Linked DNA regions of Synechococcus elongatus PCC 6301. The protein of the gene in region 1 binds, or shares a complex with, the protein of each later gene. Links are inferred from orthologs where the notes say so. Each region holds a gene or a part of one and is shown in the gene's direction. Other genes may lie near its edges.

Region 1 (8,090 bases):
GCTGACAGTCTCGGGCGAGCCATGACCGTGGTCTACGCCACGCCGATTCGCGCTGGCGAATGTCGGATTTTTGCGCGCTTCCCCTTTCGCTTTAAGTCCGCCATCCCGCGCTTTTTCCTGCGGATCGCCCCAACTTGGTTTCAGCATCTGGGGCAAAACACCGTGCTGGAAGAAGACCAAATCTTTTTGCATCACCAAGAACGACGGATTCAGCAGCAGGGCGGCAGTGCCACCTACAGCCGTCAGTGTTATTTGCCGACCTCCGCCGATCGCTTTGTGCTGGCGTTGCATCGCTGGGTCGATCGCTATGCCGGTGTTCCTTTCCCCAATGAACCGCTCCCGGCGAGTCGTTCCATTCCCGAGCTGTTAGAGCGCTATCAGAGTCATACGCTGCACTGTCGCAGTTGTGCCGCCGCTTGGCGACGCTCGAAGCAAGGACAAACCGTAGCGATCGCGATCGCGGCTCTTAGTTGGACATTGGCCCCAATCCTTGCAGTGGCTGGTGTTTCAGCGACTACGGTCATCTTGCTTGCAGTTCTAGGCTTGAGTGCTGCTGCGATCGCTTGGGGCTTGAAACAGTTACAACGGCGTTTTGAACAGGGTCCTCGCCAGGTACGCCGTAACCAAAAAGCTTAAAAATCAACCGCTAAATGCCATTGGATCCCGAGTTGTTCGGCTTGCTCCAGAATGGTTTGCGCGACTTGCAAATCCTCTTGGACCCACTGTGCTTGTTCGGGGTCTAGACCAGCAGCAGCGATCGCAGCGAGGAGAACACGAATCGTGGTCAGACCCGCTGAGGCAGGATGCCAAACCGTAGGTTCTGGCTCGATCCCAAAGTCCTCAAACAAGCCATCGTTCTCATCTAAACTGCAGAAGCTCATCAGGTCAGGAACGCCAGCTTGTTGCGCCAGTTCTGCAAGGCGATCGGCATGGCGAGCGAGAGCTTTGCCGTCCATGGCAGTGTCGCCCGTGGGTAGGTCGCGATCGAGAACGATGAAAAGTGCTACACCCATCGTTGTTGCCAGAACTCAAGGATTGCGTTCAGTGTAGAGAACGGTACTGGACTCATTAAAGTCCTAGTGAATGCGCAAGGCGGCTGAGACGATCGCTGGGATTGGATCTTCAGCACCTAGTCGGCAGCGCGATCGCTGTCGCCCGCAAAATCCGTGCCGAGATAGCGCAGATAGCGATGACATTGCTGGGTGGCATAGTCCAAGGCTTCATTGCTGCTCCGCCCCTGCTGCACTTGCCAGTCGTAGGCCCGCTGCATACAGGCAAGCGTGTCTTTTACCAATTGAGTGCTAGGGCGATAACCTTGGCTAGCTTGAAAGGCGGCCGTGTAGTCAGTTGCAAAAGCCTGGGCTTGTTGCACTGTCCAAGGGGTTGAAGCCGACGCGATCGCAGCACTATTCAGCACGCTAAAAGTCGTTGTCAGAGCGATCGCAGCGGCTTGGCTGAGCCAGTAAGTGAGGCGCGAGTCAGAAGTTGCAGAGGCTTTCATCAGGGGGACTTCCGGGCGACTGACCCTACTGTCGGGCGTCGGTACTGCGATCGCCGTGAGCCAGATCAGTCGCCGTTGTGATGTTGATCACGCTCGGTTAATCAGGACTGCTAGAGCCGCTTTGACCGCCTCAGATGAGAGCGGCCTCTCTCAATTGATCAGCAGGTCGAATAGGAGGTGGAATTCGAAAAAGATCCCGATGAGAAATAGAGGCAACCGTTGGAATCGCTGGAAAGACTGGAATCACCAGAGGAGTTGTAAATCGTGCTGCCCCGACCTGTACCGCCATTGCCATTACCGACTACCGTCTGCAGGGCGCGACCACAGTTCGCGATCGCTGTATTCACCGCTGTACTGGGATTGATCCCGCTCACAACCGATTGGGTGTAGTTGGTTTTGACGCAATTCAAGCTCCAGGCCACCAAGCTGTCGCTGGGGGCGTAGCCCATCTGGGCCTGAAAAGAGGCAGTGAAGCTGCGGACAAATTCGTAATCATCTTGTGTAGTCCAAGCCGGATAGGCCTGAGCAGGCAGCGTGAGCCCCGTGAGACCGATCGCGATCGCAGTAACGGGAGCGATCGCAGAACCCAGTTTGTGCAAGGAGAAAATCATGGCCGTTTGGGAAAAGAGAGCAGGTCGCCTCAGCGGCGGTTGTGCTTACTCTCGTTGCTGCATTGCGCGATCGCTGTGACCCTGGTCCGCCACCGTTGTGATTTTGATCACAGGGAGATCGAGGGCGATCGCCCAGCCCTTACGGGCGGTGATTCAGAGCGGAGCGATAACCAGAGACGATAGGCTGAGGAGCAGCCCTGTTTGCGATCGCAATGTCCAGCGACTTTCTAAGCCAGCTCAATACCTCCCAACGTCGAGCCGTCGAACACTACAGCGGGCCGCTGTTGGTGGTTGCTGGTGCTGGTTCTGGCAAAACGCGGGCACTCACCTTTCGGATTGCCCATCTGCTGCGACAGCATCGGGTCGGTCCAGAAAACATTTTGGCGGTGACCTTCACCAATAAAGCGGCGAAGGAAATGAAGGAGCGGCTGGAGCGCTTATTTGCTCAGCAACTGGCGGAGTTGCAGTACGGCCAGCCCTTCACGACACTGCGAGAAATAGAAAAAACTCAACTGCGATCGCGTGTCTATCGCGAAGTTACCAAGGATTTGTGGATTGGCACTTTCCACGCAATTTGTGCACGGATTCTTCGCTTTGATATCGACAAGTATTGCGATCCCAATGGCCGCCGTTGGACAAAGCAGTTCTCCATCTTTGATGAAAATGATGTCCAAGGCTTAATCAAAGAGATTGTTGGCAATCAGCTCAATTTAGATACCAAGAAGTTTGAGCCAAAATCTGTTCGCTACACAATCAGCTCGGCTAAGAACAATGGTTGGTCACCCGATGAATTTGAGCGCCAGCAGCCGAACTATCGGGGCCGCGTGATCGGTGAGGTCTATCGGCGTTATTTAGATCAACTAGCGGCAAATAATGCTCTTGATTTCGATGACTTGTTGCTGATTCCAGTGCAACTCTTCCGGCAAAACGAACAGGTTTTGGCCTATTGGCATCAGCGCTTTCGCCATGTTTTGGTTGATGAGTATCAGGATACAAACCGCACTCAGTACGATTTGATTCGGCTGCTGACAACGAATGGTGCTGAAACGCGAGATTTTGATCCGTGGAATCATCGCTCAGTCTTTGTCGTAGGCGATGCTGATCAGTCAATCTATTCTTTCCGAGCCGCAGACTTCACCATTCTGATGGGCTTTCAGGATGATTTTGGCGATCGTCTGCCGGATGATGACACTCGCACGATGGTCAAGCTGGAAGAAAATTATCGTTCGACTGAAAACATTCTTCAGGCTGCCAATGAGCTAATTCGTAACAACACTGAGCGCATCGATAAGGTTTTGCGCCCCACCCGAGGTAGTGGCGAAGCGATCGCCTGCTATCGGGCTGACGATGAAATGGCCGAAGCGGAGTATGTTGTTCAACAAATTCGCCAGCTTGAGCAACAGCATCCTGAGTTGAATTGGGGCGATTTTGCAATTCTCTACCGCACTAACGCTCAACCGCGAGCCTTTGAAGATTCTCTCGTTCGCTGGAATGTTCCCTACACCGTCATTGGTGGCTTGCGGTTCTATGATCGCCGCGAAGTCAAAGATATCTTGGCCTATCTGCGGGCGATCGCCAATCCCTTCGATGCGGTTAGCTTACTACGGGTGGTGAACGTTCCTAAACGCGGCGTGGGCAAAACCACGATTGGCCGATTGGTTGATGCTGCGCAAGAGCTAAATGTACCCCTTTGGGAAATCCTGAGTGATTCCGAAACGGTGCAAAACCTGGCGGGGCGATCGGCGAAAGGCATCCTAGAGTTTGCTAATTTAGTTCAGCATTTTCAAGATCAAGCAGATGAATTACGCCCCTCCGAATTGATTCGCCAGCTCTTAGAAGCATCTGGTTATATTGCTGAATTACAACGCAGCGGCACTGGTGAAGACGAGGACCGTCGTCGGAACTTGGAAGAGTTGGTGAATGCAGCTGTTCAACATGAGGAGGAGAATGATGACCCTAGCCTGATTGGCTTTTTGGGAACAGCTTCACTAGCCTCAGATGCAGATAACAAAGAAGCGAACCAGCAAGTCTCATTAATGACTTTGCATGCTTCAAAAGGCCTTGAGTTTCCGGTTGTTTTTCTAGTTGGACTAGAACAGGGCCTCTTCCCCAGTTTCCGATCGCTCGACGATCCGCGCGCCGTTGAAGAAGAACGACGCCTCTGCTACGTCGGCATCACACGCGCCCAAGAGCGACTGTTCTTGACCCATGCCAGTGCTCGTCGTCTGTGGGGTGGAGGTCGAGAGCCCGCCATTTCCTCCAATTTCCTGAGTGAACTACCGGCAGAACTGATCGTGGGTCACTCACCACAGACCCGTCGTCAGACCCAAGCAAACTTCAAGCCACCGGTTACCCATGAGCGCCGCGCCAGCCTGCGCGATCGCGTGGCCGCGAATGCAGCCAAAGTGCAACAAGTTCAGCAACCGGCCCGCCATTGGCAAGTCGGCGATCGCCTTCAGCATCGTCAGTTTGGCGTTGGACGCATCACCCGAATTTTCGGTGCGGGCGATCGCCAATCGATTGTGGTCCAGTTCAGCGGCGCGACAGGTCAGCGCATCCTCGATCCACGCCTAGCACCGATTGAACCCCTCGGTTGAGGCCAAAGCGATCACTCTCCCATCCAGGAATGGGTCAATATCCTGCTGTCTAAGACAACGGGCGATCGCCGGACCGGTGATCGCAACAGTCGATTTAGCCTGGGCTCTGGACCGCGATCGCCGCTGCCCAATCTGGGCCTAGGGAAATCAGGCGATCGGGAAGAATACGCACCAGTACAGACCCGAGGGGCGACCGCGCCTCAATTCTGATCTGCTGACGGGACTGCAACTGCAGCGCCTCTTGCACAGCTGGGGGCAACTCCAGTACCGCTAAGTCGCAGTAGAGCGGGGCGATTGCTAGGCGAATGCCCGCCTCACAATTCAGCACCGGAGCATTGCCCCCGAAGTGAGAGATTTTGGGTAACACCGTCATGCTTACCTGCTGAACTTGAGAATAACTAACAGCTGTTGTTGACATCGAACACTGTTTATCTTAGGTTGGCGCTGCTTTAGTTGCAATTAACTTTCAACTGGTGCCAACAGTGACCGTTTCCTCGCTATCGGCAGTCCGAGTGGCCGCGCTCCGCAGTGCTTTGGAGCAGGCAGGGTATCGCCTCACCCCCCAGCGCTACTGGATTGCAGAGATTTTTGAGGGACTGGCTCAGGGTGAGCATCTCAGCGCGATTGATCTGCAGCGTCACCTCAGCGATCGCCAAACCCCCTTATCCAAATCCACCATCTATCGCAGTCTCGAGAGCCTCTGCCATGCCGCTTGGCTGCGCTGCATCACCTTAGACCGTAAGCAACGTTGCTACGAGTTGAATCGTGAGGGTACTCACTACCACCTCACCTGCCTGCATTGCCAAGCGGTGATTGAGTTTCTCGACGATCGCGTCATCCACCTGAGCGAGGGCATCGCCGATCGCTACGGCTTTCAACTACTGAACTGCCAGCTCTTGATCATGGGCATTTGCGCTGCTTGTCGCTACTAGTAAGCCGCTTATTGAGAATAAGTTGCACCACTATAAAAACGTGCTAAAGTCTTGCATAAGTCAAAAGTTAGGATTCATTCTCAATTGTCAAGGAATTTGTTCCGTCCTGTCCTGTCGAGAACAATGACCCACACAAAAAAAGGCAGCTGGCTGAAGCTCGCTGCCCCTCTGGGGATGAATCATTCAGTGACTTGCAGGTTAGGCAAGCTTGAGGCTGTCGGGAGCCAAGAAGTGAGCAATGTGATAAGCCCGTTCTTCGGTCTTCAGCAAAATTCCTTCCAACAGATAGCGAGTTGCGCGATCGCCCAGACTTTCAACTTGGGCAGTCAAGCGCCGCAGCAAGGACAAGATGGCCTGCTCAGCCGCCAGATCGTGTTCGAGCATCGTCCGACAGTTAAAGACACCGTCTTCTTCAATCGCGAAACAGGTCAGCTCAGCCAACTTGAGCGGGTGGGCAACCGGAACACCCCCCAAGCCATTCAAGCGCTCACCCAAGTCGTGGACATGATCCTTCACCGAACCATAGCTATCTTCAAAAAACTCATGGAGCGAGTAGAATTCAGCCCCTTGAACCGTGAAGTGGTGCTTTTGGTACTGCAAATAGAGAACTTGAAAGCTGGCCAAGGCCCGGTTCAGACCTTCACAAATCTGACTCGTAACCGATGTTTCCAAGCCCAAGACATTGGGCTCAATTTGGCTAAAGGATTGGACCAAACCTGTATTCGTCATGGCAGCTTCGCTCGCATTTCAACAACTGTTGTTGCCATTCTAGACAAGGCTGAGAAGGCCTTTCCTGAGCCGAGTGGAACCCATTCTCAACTATTTTCCCGATTTCGGTTCCCCCCTCAACTTTTAATCGTGCGGCAGACCTGAATCGCATCGCCAATCGACAGGACTCCATCACCTGCTAATTGCTGAATATTTTCAATTTCTCGATTCACAAATTTTGATTGGGACAAGACTGTGGACTCTCGGCACTCTTCGCACTGGATTCAGCTCGACCTCGACAGCACCAGCCGCTGGGATTGTTACCACCGCTGTTGTGAACTAGCGCTGGATTGCTACTGCACCCCCTGCCAGCCACTGCGGATCTATGTCGAAACGCCGCTCCAAGCGCTGCAGGTTTGGAGCATTTGCCAGTGGATTCAACGCGATCGCCCCAGTTTGTCTGGCTTTTTGGAGAGCTGCTGGCAGCTACCGGTCTACCACGAGCAACAACGATGAAACTGCCGTTCTACCTAGAGGGGTATTTTCTAGGGCTGCAAGATCCCGATACCCCCGACAACATTCGCTTTATTCACGTTCAGAGTGACGGAGGCAACCGCTACACCCTCAAGTTGGCTAAGCCACTGCGACACTTACCCTGGCAACAGTTGACAGTGGGGCAACCTCTGCGGATTGAAGGTCAGCAGTCCTTTCAAGGTCTAGATCTGCCCCCCAAGCTCAAAGCAGAGCGGGTTTTATTCGATCCTGCTGGCTTACCAGCCTTCATTGCCTCTGAGGAACCCCCCAAGCCCCAACCAGCTGTTTTAGAAGTCTGTACGAGGGGAACCTGTCGCCGACGCGGCGCGCTGGAATTGTGCGATCGCCTGCAGGCTGAAGCAAAAACCTGTGCAGTTGAGGTGCGAACGAGAGGTTGTCTCGGCCGCTGTAAGCAAGGCATCAATGTCCGGCGCAGCTCCGACAACCAGATTCTGTCACAGCTTTCACCGCAGGCTGCCGCCGAGCTGCTTTCGCCCTGGCGAACCCCAGCGGTTGTCTCAGGCACTGCCGTGGGCTAAACGGCTCCGATTTTTTGGCTGGACTCATTGCTCTCACTCCAGCCCCAACCTTTTTGATCTGCATTTCAATCTGCTGTTTGGCAAAGGATTTGAATCATGATTGCCAGTCACGTAACCCCCAAAGCAACTGTTCTAGTGGGAGGGAAAGTGGTTCCTCTGCGATCGCCGACAACGGCTGAAATTCATCTTTGGGGTCGCAATGAGCCCCTGCCAGTGCAATCCACTTGGTGTATTCAAACTGGATTTGTCCGCAGCCTGACTTGGGACGAAGCTGGCGAGCTGATCACCCTCGGTATTTGGGGCCCCGGCGACTGGGTGGGGGGCTCGCTGTCGCGTCTCCAGCCCTACGAGTTGCAATGCCTGACGCCGGTGACCGCTACTGTGATCACGGCTCCTTTGGACAACCTGGATAGCACTCTTGTCCTGCAACTCCAGCAAGTTGAGGAACTCCTCAGTATTGTTCGACTGCGCCGAGTCCCCAGCCGCCTGCTGCGCCTCCTGCACTGGCTGACGATTCGATTCGGGCTCAACACCGAACATGGCTGGATGCTAGACCTCCATCTCACCCATCAGGTCCTCGCCGATATTGTCGGCAGTACGCGCGTCACCATTACCAAGCTGATCAATCAGTTTGAAACGGAAGGTCGACTGATCCGACTTAGTGGTCA
Region 2 (6,957 bases), 990 kb from region 1 along the record:
GAGAAGAAGCGCAGTTCATCAGGCACATTCAACAGGACTGGGGCAACAACCTGCTCTGGCATTTGGAATTGATCCGCAGCCATGGTCAAGTCCGAGTCGCAGCCCTACCCTTGGTGCGCTTTGAAGGGCGCGATCGCCTCCAACAACTCACTGATCAGCTGACCGCAGCCGGCGCGATCCTATTTGATCCGCATACCTACTGCCTCGAAGACGGCGGCATGAAGCAAATTGATCTTCAGCAGTTGACCTTTAAGGAGCAAGTCGATCCCCAAGGACTGTTCAATCCGGGTAAGATGCGTGCCTGGCGCGAGAAGTACGGCGATCGTACGGTCTGAGCTAAGCGCGATCGCGCAGCAGCACCTCAACTAGTTCCAGGAAACCTGCCACTTCCGGTTGCTGACAAAGGTAACGTGGGGGCTGGGGCAGACGATGAAGGTACGGCACTAGATTGGCCACACCGACACTCAGAGGAAACTCGGCAAAGAGGCTGGCGTCGTTGGGGCTATCGCCCACGGTCACAATTTGCTCAGGCTGCAACGCAGGAAAAGTTGATTGGCAAACTTGCCAGAGCGATCGCCCTTTGCTTTGGCCGCGCGGCAGCAAGTGACACTGAACGGCGCTATAGACAAAATCTAACCCTTGCCCCATGGCAATCGCAGCTATTTGGGTCAGGTCGGCTTCCGTTAGCCCTGTCACATCAAAGGCCCAGTCCGTTTGCCGAAAGGCATTATCAGCCGCTGCTTGCAGCTGGGGCCAATGCTGCTGGATTTGCTGGAAACACTGCTGCAACTGCTGACGGTGATCGGCGATCGCAGCGATCGGGCTGAGGATAATCGGTGCTTGTTCCGGCCAGCAAATCGCGCCGCCGTTCTCGGTCATCACGCCTGCCACCGGCAGGTATTGGGCCAAGGCCATGCCCCAACCCACCGATCGCCCCGTGCTGATGAGCACTCTTATTTCAGCCGCTGCCAGCTGTTCGAAGGCTTCGATCAGAGCCGCAGACAAGCGATCGCTCGCTGTCAGAGTCCCGTCAAGATCGCTGACGATCAAGCGAACGGCACTAAGGTTGGCCTGCTGGATCGCCTGGGGCACTTGGAACGAGATCACGCTTCGAATTCAGTGGTGCTATCCGGCGACAGACTCACCGTCGGATCTTGGAGACCGGTCAGGCTACGGAACTGTGGACTGAGATAGAAGTAGGTAGCTTTGACATCCGCACCAAACAAAATTTGGTCGTAGTGCTTAAGGTCACACTCGGTAATGCTGCGATTGTTGACGTAGGTGCCATTGGCACTGCGGCGACTTGTCTCTGGATCTCCGTCGATCAGGCGATAGCGAACCTCACCGTTTTCTGTCAGGAAGCGCACCAACGTGGCATGCTGCCGTGAGGCATAGATGGAATGGAGGCGGATATCGCAGGAATCAGCCTTACCAATGGTGTAGTGAGATTTATAGAGCTTGAGCTCGGTTGCACCACGCGAATCTTCAACAATAAAGACGTGTTCCGGCTGGGCTGGATCTGCCAAGTCGAGGGTCAGCACCTTTTCCAACGTGTTTTGCAGAGAAGCCAAGCTTCGCAGAGCTGCAGCACTGTTTTGGAGCACTTGTTGGATGATCGTCAGATCACCCGAAACCACCGCCTGCTTTAGTGCATTGAGGGAGGTTCCATAGTCGCTGGTTTGCTGATCGACCAATTCGAACAGCTCCGAAAGCGCATAGTCGGTATTGCCAACTTTGACTCGAGTATCGAGGCTGATGATCGACACAATAGTTTCCTAGAACAATAAGTCGGCTCACGAAGTCGGAGTCGTATGGGATATTGTGCCTCCTCCAGTGCCTTCTTGCCTGTCGGGAACCGCAGAAAATTTAGGCTTTCTGGAGCACAGGGCTGGTCAGTCCACCTTTCACAAGGCGACCATCTTCCATTTCTAAAATGCGATCGGCAATATCTAGGATGCGATTGTCGTGGGTGACCAGCAGAATCGTGCAGCCCTGCTCTTTCGCAAGCTGCTGCATCAGGTCTACGACATCCCGCCCCGACTGACGATCGAGGGCAGCGGTGGGTTCATCGGCCAGCACCAGTTTGGGACGGCCCACCAAGGCGCGGGCGATCGCAACCCGTTGCTTTTGACCGCCGGATAAGTTTTCGGGATAGTAGTCGAGATGATCGCCAAGGCCAACTGCCTCTAGCATTTGATGCGATCGAGCGATGCGTTCATCCCAGTTGAGATCTGCCTGCAGGTCTAAGGTCATCTGCACGTTTTGGCTGGCAGTCAAGAAGCGGAGAAGATTGTGGGCCTGAAAGATATAGCCAATGTTGCGGCGCACTTCAACGCGCTGGCGCTGACTAGCACCGTGTAACTCTTGGCCCAGAACGCTGAGGGTGCCGGCCTGCACCGATCGCAAGCCCCCAATCAGGGTAAGGAGGGTCGTTTTGCCGCAGCCCGAGGGGCCAGTCAGCAGGACAATTTCGCCTGGGTTAAGGTCAAAGCCGACATCAAACAAGACTTGTTTCTGCAGCGAGTCATGGCCATAGAAATGGTCGAGGTTCCGAATGGAGACCACTGCGTCGCTGCTCATGACCTTATCCAAAGAGCTGCCTGCATTTTAGCGGTACTGTTTGGGTCAGTTACCCGGGGCGATCGCCCCTGAATTCAGCAGGATTGCTATCTTCAAGCAACACCGGCAGCCGCATCGCCATGACGCCCTTTCAACTGCAAGCCCGCTATCAACCGATGGGAGACCAACCGACTGCGATCGCGCAGTTGGTCGAACAAGTTCAGGCCGGTGCTCCCTATCAAACCTTGCTGGGCGCGACTGGAACGGGCAAGACTTTTACGATCGCCAACGTGATTGCGCAGGTGGGGCGCCCAGCCTTAGTACTGGCCCACAACAAGACCTTAGCGGCTCAGCTGTGCAATGAGCTGCGTGAGTTTTTCCCGAATAACGCCGTCGAGTATTTCATCAGCTATTACGACTACTATCAACCGGAAGCTTACATTCCGGTGACCGACACTTATATCGCCAAAACAGCTTCGATCAATGAAGAGATCGATATGCTTCGGCACTCCGCCACGCGAAACTTATTTGAGCGACGTGATGTAATTGTCGTTGCTTCAATTAGCTGCATCTATGGCTTGGGTATTCCTAGCGAGTATTTAAAAGCAGCAATCCCGCTAGAAGTCGGGGCTGAAATCAATATGCGCGAGGTTTTGCGACAACTCGTTGATGTTCAATACAGTCGCAATGATCTGGAGTCAGGTCGCGGTCGATTCCGGGTGAAAGGCGATGTCCTCGAAATCGGCCCAGCCTATGAGGATCGGATTATTCGGGTCGAATTTTTTGGTGATGAAATTGATGCGATTCGCTATATCGATCCAGTCACCGGCGAAATCCTCCAAAGCCTCGATCGCCTCAATATCTATCCTGCCCGTCACTTTGTGACGCCAGAAGAACGGCTGGAAATTGCGATCGCAGAAATCAAAGAAGAACTCAATCAGCAGCTCCTGACTTTACAAGCAGAAGGCAAACTGGTGGAGGCTCAGCGGCTCGAGCAACGCACCCGCTATGACCTCGAAATGCTGCAGGAAGTGGGCTACTGCAACGGCGTTGAAAACTATGCCCGCCATCTCGCTGGCCGCGAGCCCGGATCGCCCCCAGAATGTCTGATCGACTACTTCCCAAAAGATTGGCTCCTCGTTGTTGATGAATCCCACGTCACCGTTCCGCAGTTGCGGGGCATGTATAACGGTGATCAGTCTCGCAAAAAGGTTTTGGTGGATCACGGCTTCCGCTTGCCAAGCGCTGCAGATAACCGTCCACTAAAGTCGGAGGAATTTTGGGAGAAAGTGCGTCAGTGCATTTTTGTCTCAGCAACGCCTGGTGATTGGGAAATAGAGCGATCGGAAGAGCAGATTGTTGAGCAAGTGATTCGCCCGACAGGCGTGGTTGATCCCGAGGTTTTCGTTCGCCCCACGGAAGGACAAGTTGATGATCTCCTCGCTGAAATTCAGCAGCGGGTCCGTCGCCAAGAGCGAGCATTGATTACGACGCTGACCAAGCGAATGGCTGAGGATTTAACGGATTATTTGAGCGATCGCGGCGTTAAAGTTCGCTATCTCCACTCAGAGATCAACTCGATCGAACGAATTGAAATCCTGCAGGATTTGCGCAATGGCGATTTTGATGTCTTGATTGGGGTTAACTTGCTACGGGAAGGCTTAGACCTGCCAGAGGTATCCCTAGTCGCTATTTTGGATGCCGACAAGGAAGGCTTTTTGCGGACGGAACGCAGCCTCATTCAAACGATTGGGCGAGCAGCTCGCCACATCAATGGCCAAGCGATTCTGTATGCCGATCGCATGACCGAAAGTATGGAGAAGGCGATCAGTGAAACGGAACGACGGCGACGTATTCAATTGGATTACAACCAACGTCACAACATTACCCCTCAACCGATTATCAAGCGATCGAGCAACGCCATTCTCTCGTTCCTTGAAGTCTCGCGGCGGCTGAATAAGCAAGAGTTAGAAGTAGCAGTCAGTCAAGCCGATGATCTCTCCCTCGAAGAGATTCCCAACTTGATTACGCAACTAGAAGCCCAGATGAAAGAGGCCGCTAAAAATCTGGAATTTGAGGAGGCTGCTCAATACCGCGATCGCATTAAGAAATTACGTGAACGACTGGTGGGTCGCCACTAAAAACCCGATCTAGCAGGCATCCACTCCCACGCCAGTTGAAATGTGCGATCGCTGGAACTAATTCCAGTCGTCTGCGGCAAAGTCCAAGCTACGGCGTCCGGGTGAGGGCCAGTCGGCATTTTCACCACCGACAAAGACTTGCTCTAGCCCAACCATTTCTTCGCTCAGACGCTGAAGGGCATTCAGCAATACGTCTAAAGCGATCGCGTCACTGGTACCCAGATCAAACCAGCAGCGAGCCCAACGCCCTTGATACTCGACTTCTCCCATGTTGTGCATCAGGGCGGCCAGGCTAGAACGCTCTTGAGCTGACTGATAGCTCATATAACTCAGTTCTAAGCCCTCTTCTTGAGCTTGCAGGTTTTCAGCATTGAAGCCACCTAGCTTGCCTAGGAAAAACCAGGAGTCAAACAATTCCTCTAGATATTGCTGCTCTAAGGGCGCAGGGACAGTACTAAATTCCACCCAAATCCAGCAGTCAAAGGGGTTAAATTCACGAAATTCAATTTGCATGGGCGAGACCAAATTCCTCAAGGTTTCAACGACTGAACCAACAGCCAGTCATCACTGGCTCTGACTGGAACCTACAGCTTAGAGTGGGGCACTAGAGGGGCGGCAGAGTAGCTGGTCCCCAGGGGCCTGGCGCTTGGGTCACTTGATCGCGCAGTGACACACAGTCTTGGCCGCGATTGTCGAAGGTCTTCTGGTTATTGCAGGCTTCAAAAAAGAGTTGCCAAACCAGGGGTTGCGGCAGTTGCGAAGATTTTGCCAGTGCCTTTTGGAATTCTGCTGCTGCCGCTCGCCGCAAATTGGCATCACCGGTGGCTTTGCTCTGTTCCACGAGGATTTGGGCTTTGAGATAGCGCAGCTCTGGATTCTCGGGAGCCGCCGCGATCGCCCGATCAACGTACTGAATCGCTTCGGGATAGCGCTTGAGATTCCGCAGTCCGAGAGCAATGCCGCGATCGGCAAGGTAACGCGGGCTGGCTTTTTCTAGCTTGGCGATCGCGCCGCTGGGATTGGCCAAGGGCAGATTGGTCGCCACTATCAAATCCACGAAACCTTGCACCAGATTCAACTCAGGATCATTGGGATTGATCTGAGCGGCCGCCCGCAAGCTGCCGTAGACCGTCTGGAGGGACTGTAAGGCTTGGGGAACAGCCGCCAGCGGCACCCCTCCATCCCCCGTCAGTTGGGGCAGCAAGGTTGAAGCCGCCATCATCAACTCGCCCACTGCAATGTAGAGCTGGCTGCGCAGGGGTTGTTGAGGGGCGATCGCCTGGGCCTTGCTCTTGGTTTGGCGAGCATAGTCGGCAAAGGCTTGGCGATTTTGCTGGGCAAACGCTAGGCTGCCCGCCAAGGCAAACACCAAAGGATCCGAAGAGTCCTGGCGCAGCGCTTGCTGCAGGGCTTGTTCGGCAGCGGGATAGTTGCCCTGTTGAAAGGCAGCGGTAAAGGCTGCTGCCGTCGAAGCACTGATCGGCTGGGGATTGCTGCTGCGGAAAGGATCGCCAGCCCGCCCCGCGGGGATACCGACGGTACTGCAGAGAACGACCGCACAACTTGCAGCAATCAAACGATGGACCAAGCGAATATTCATGCCGGCGCTAGAAGCGATAGAAAGCAGAAAGACGTTGCCAGAACTCACTCGTTCCAGAAGAGGCAACTGGCAGAATGGAACGGTTGCGATCGCTTAAGCCTTTGACCCTGCAACTGGACGGCATTTCGTACCATCCTCCCGCGAGTTCACGGCCCATCTTAGACAATATCAGCTTCGATCTGGGCTTCCCGGAGCTAGGTTTGATTGTTGGCCCCAGCGGTTCTGGCAAAACGACGCTGCTAGAACTCCTCGCCGGTTTGATAATTCCACAACAGGAGCGAGTCACCTGGCGTGATCAGGATTTGAACTATCTCCAACTACGGCAGCTCGCTGGGCTAGTCTTTCAGTTTCCTGAGCGGCATTTCTGCGGCCATACCGTGCTGGAGGAGTTGCGCCTCGGACATCCTGAAATCAGTCGCGATCAGGTCAAATCGGCTCTAGTTTCGGTGGGGCTGGGGGATTTACCTTTTTCTGCTTCGCCTTACCAACTCAGCGGCGGTCAACAGCGGCGGTTGGCACTCGCAGTGCAGTTGATTCGCCAGCCCTGCATTTTGCTGTTGGATGAACCGACAGCCGGCCTCGATTGGTCAATGCGTCGTCAGTTGATTCAGCTGTTTCAGGAACTGAAGCAAACCTGGGGGTTGCTGATCGTCACCC

Evidence for each region.
Region 2: the proteins of pcrA (region 1) and uvrB are in contact, whole or in part, in a crystal structure (PDB 7EGT), measured with the Thermus thermophilus proteins. The link is inferred for Synechococcus elongatus PCC 6301 from one-to-one orthologs. Residues at the interface, in WP_096412145.1 of Thermus thermophilus: His654, Arg656, Phe657, Gln666, Asp668, Glu669, Lys680, Arg681, Leu682, Ser683, Lys685, Tyr686, Ala687; in WP_096411307.1 of Thermus thermophilus: Glu23, Leu25, Arg26, Asp27, Gly28, Glu29, Arg30, Phe31, Arg55, Glu326, Asp327, Phe328, Glu379, Ser382, Gln383, His398, Gly400, Arg401.

The regions. Positions count from the first base shown.
Region 1 is NC_006576.1:2,062,584-2,070,673, reverse strand. What follows is about bases 1,927-5,016. They hold pcrA (DNA helicase PcrA), read left to right. Parts: upstream 1,927-2,324; coding sequence 2,325-4,709; downstream 4,710-5,016. Other genes in these bases: SYC_RS10240 (hypothetical protein), read right to left, coding at 4,804-5,016; SYC_RS10250 (hypothetical protein), read right to left, coding at 1,927-2,112. In the rest of the region: SYC_RS10265 (Rieske 2Fe-2S domain-containing protein), read left to right, coding at 1-636; SYC_RS10260 (hypothetical protein), read right to left, coding at 633-1,013; SYC_RS10255 (hypothetical protein), read right to left, coding at 1,130-1,501; more of SYC_RS10250, read right to left, coding at 1,660-1,926; more of SYC_RS10240, read right to left, coding at 5,017-5,082; SYC_RS10235 (Fur family transcriptional regulator), read left to right, coding at 5,192-5,641; SYC_RS10230 (Dps family protein), read right to left, coding at 5,840-6,370; SYC_RS10225 (Asr1405/Asl0597 family protein), read left to right, coding at 6,605-6,865; SYC_RS10220 ((2Fe-2S) ferredoxin domain-containing protein), read left to right, coding at 6,862-7,422; SYC_RS10215 (Crp/Fnr family transcriptional regulator), read left to right, coding at 7,519-8,090. UniProt on the Escherichia coli protein: A helicase with DNA-dependent ATPase activity. Unwinds DNA duplexes with 3'-5' polarity. Translocates on single-stranded DNA with 3'-5' polarity. Initiates unwinding more efficiently from a nicked substrate than double-stranded DNA.
Region 2 is NC_006576.1:1,072,526-1,079,482, forward strand. Bases 2,232-5,199 are described here. They hold uvrB (excinuclease ABC subunit UvrB), read left to right. Parts: upstream 2,232-2,699; coding sequence 2,700-4,700; downstream 4,701-5,199. Other genes in these bases: SYC_RS05090 (DevA family ABC transporter ATP-binding protein), read right to left, coding at 2,232-2,580; SYC_RS05100 (DUF3531 family protein), read right to left, coding at 4,758-5,199. Also shown: SYC_RS05075 (FAD-binding oxidoreductase), read left to right, coding at 1-335; SYC_RS05080 (HAD family hydrolase), read right to left, coding at 337-1,107; SYC_RS05085 (FHA domain-containing protein), read right to left, coding at 1,104-1,766; more of SYC_RS05090, read right to left, coding at 1,867-2,231; more of SYC_RS05100, read right to left, coding at 5,200-5,213; SYC_RS05105 (Sll0314/Alr1548 family TPR repeat-containing protein), read right to left, coding at 5,305-6,300; SYC_RS05110 (ABC transporter ATP-binding protein), read left to right, coding at 6,375-6,957. UniProt on the Escherichia coli protein: The UvrABC repair system catalyzes the recognition and processing of DNA lesions. A damage recognition complex composed of 2 UvrA and 2 UvrB subunits scans DNA for abnormalities.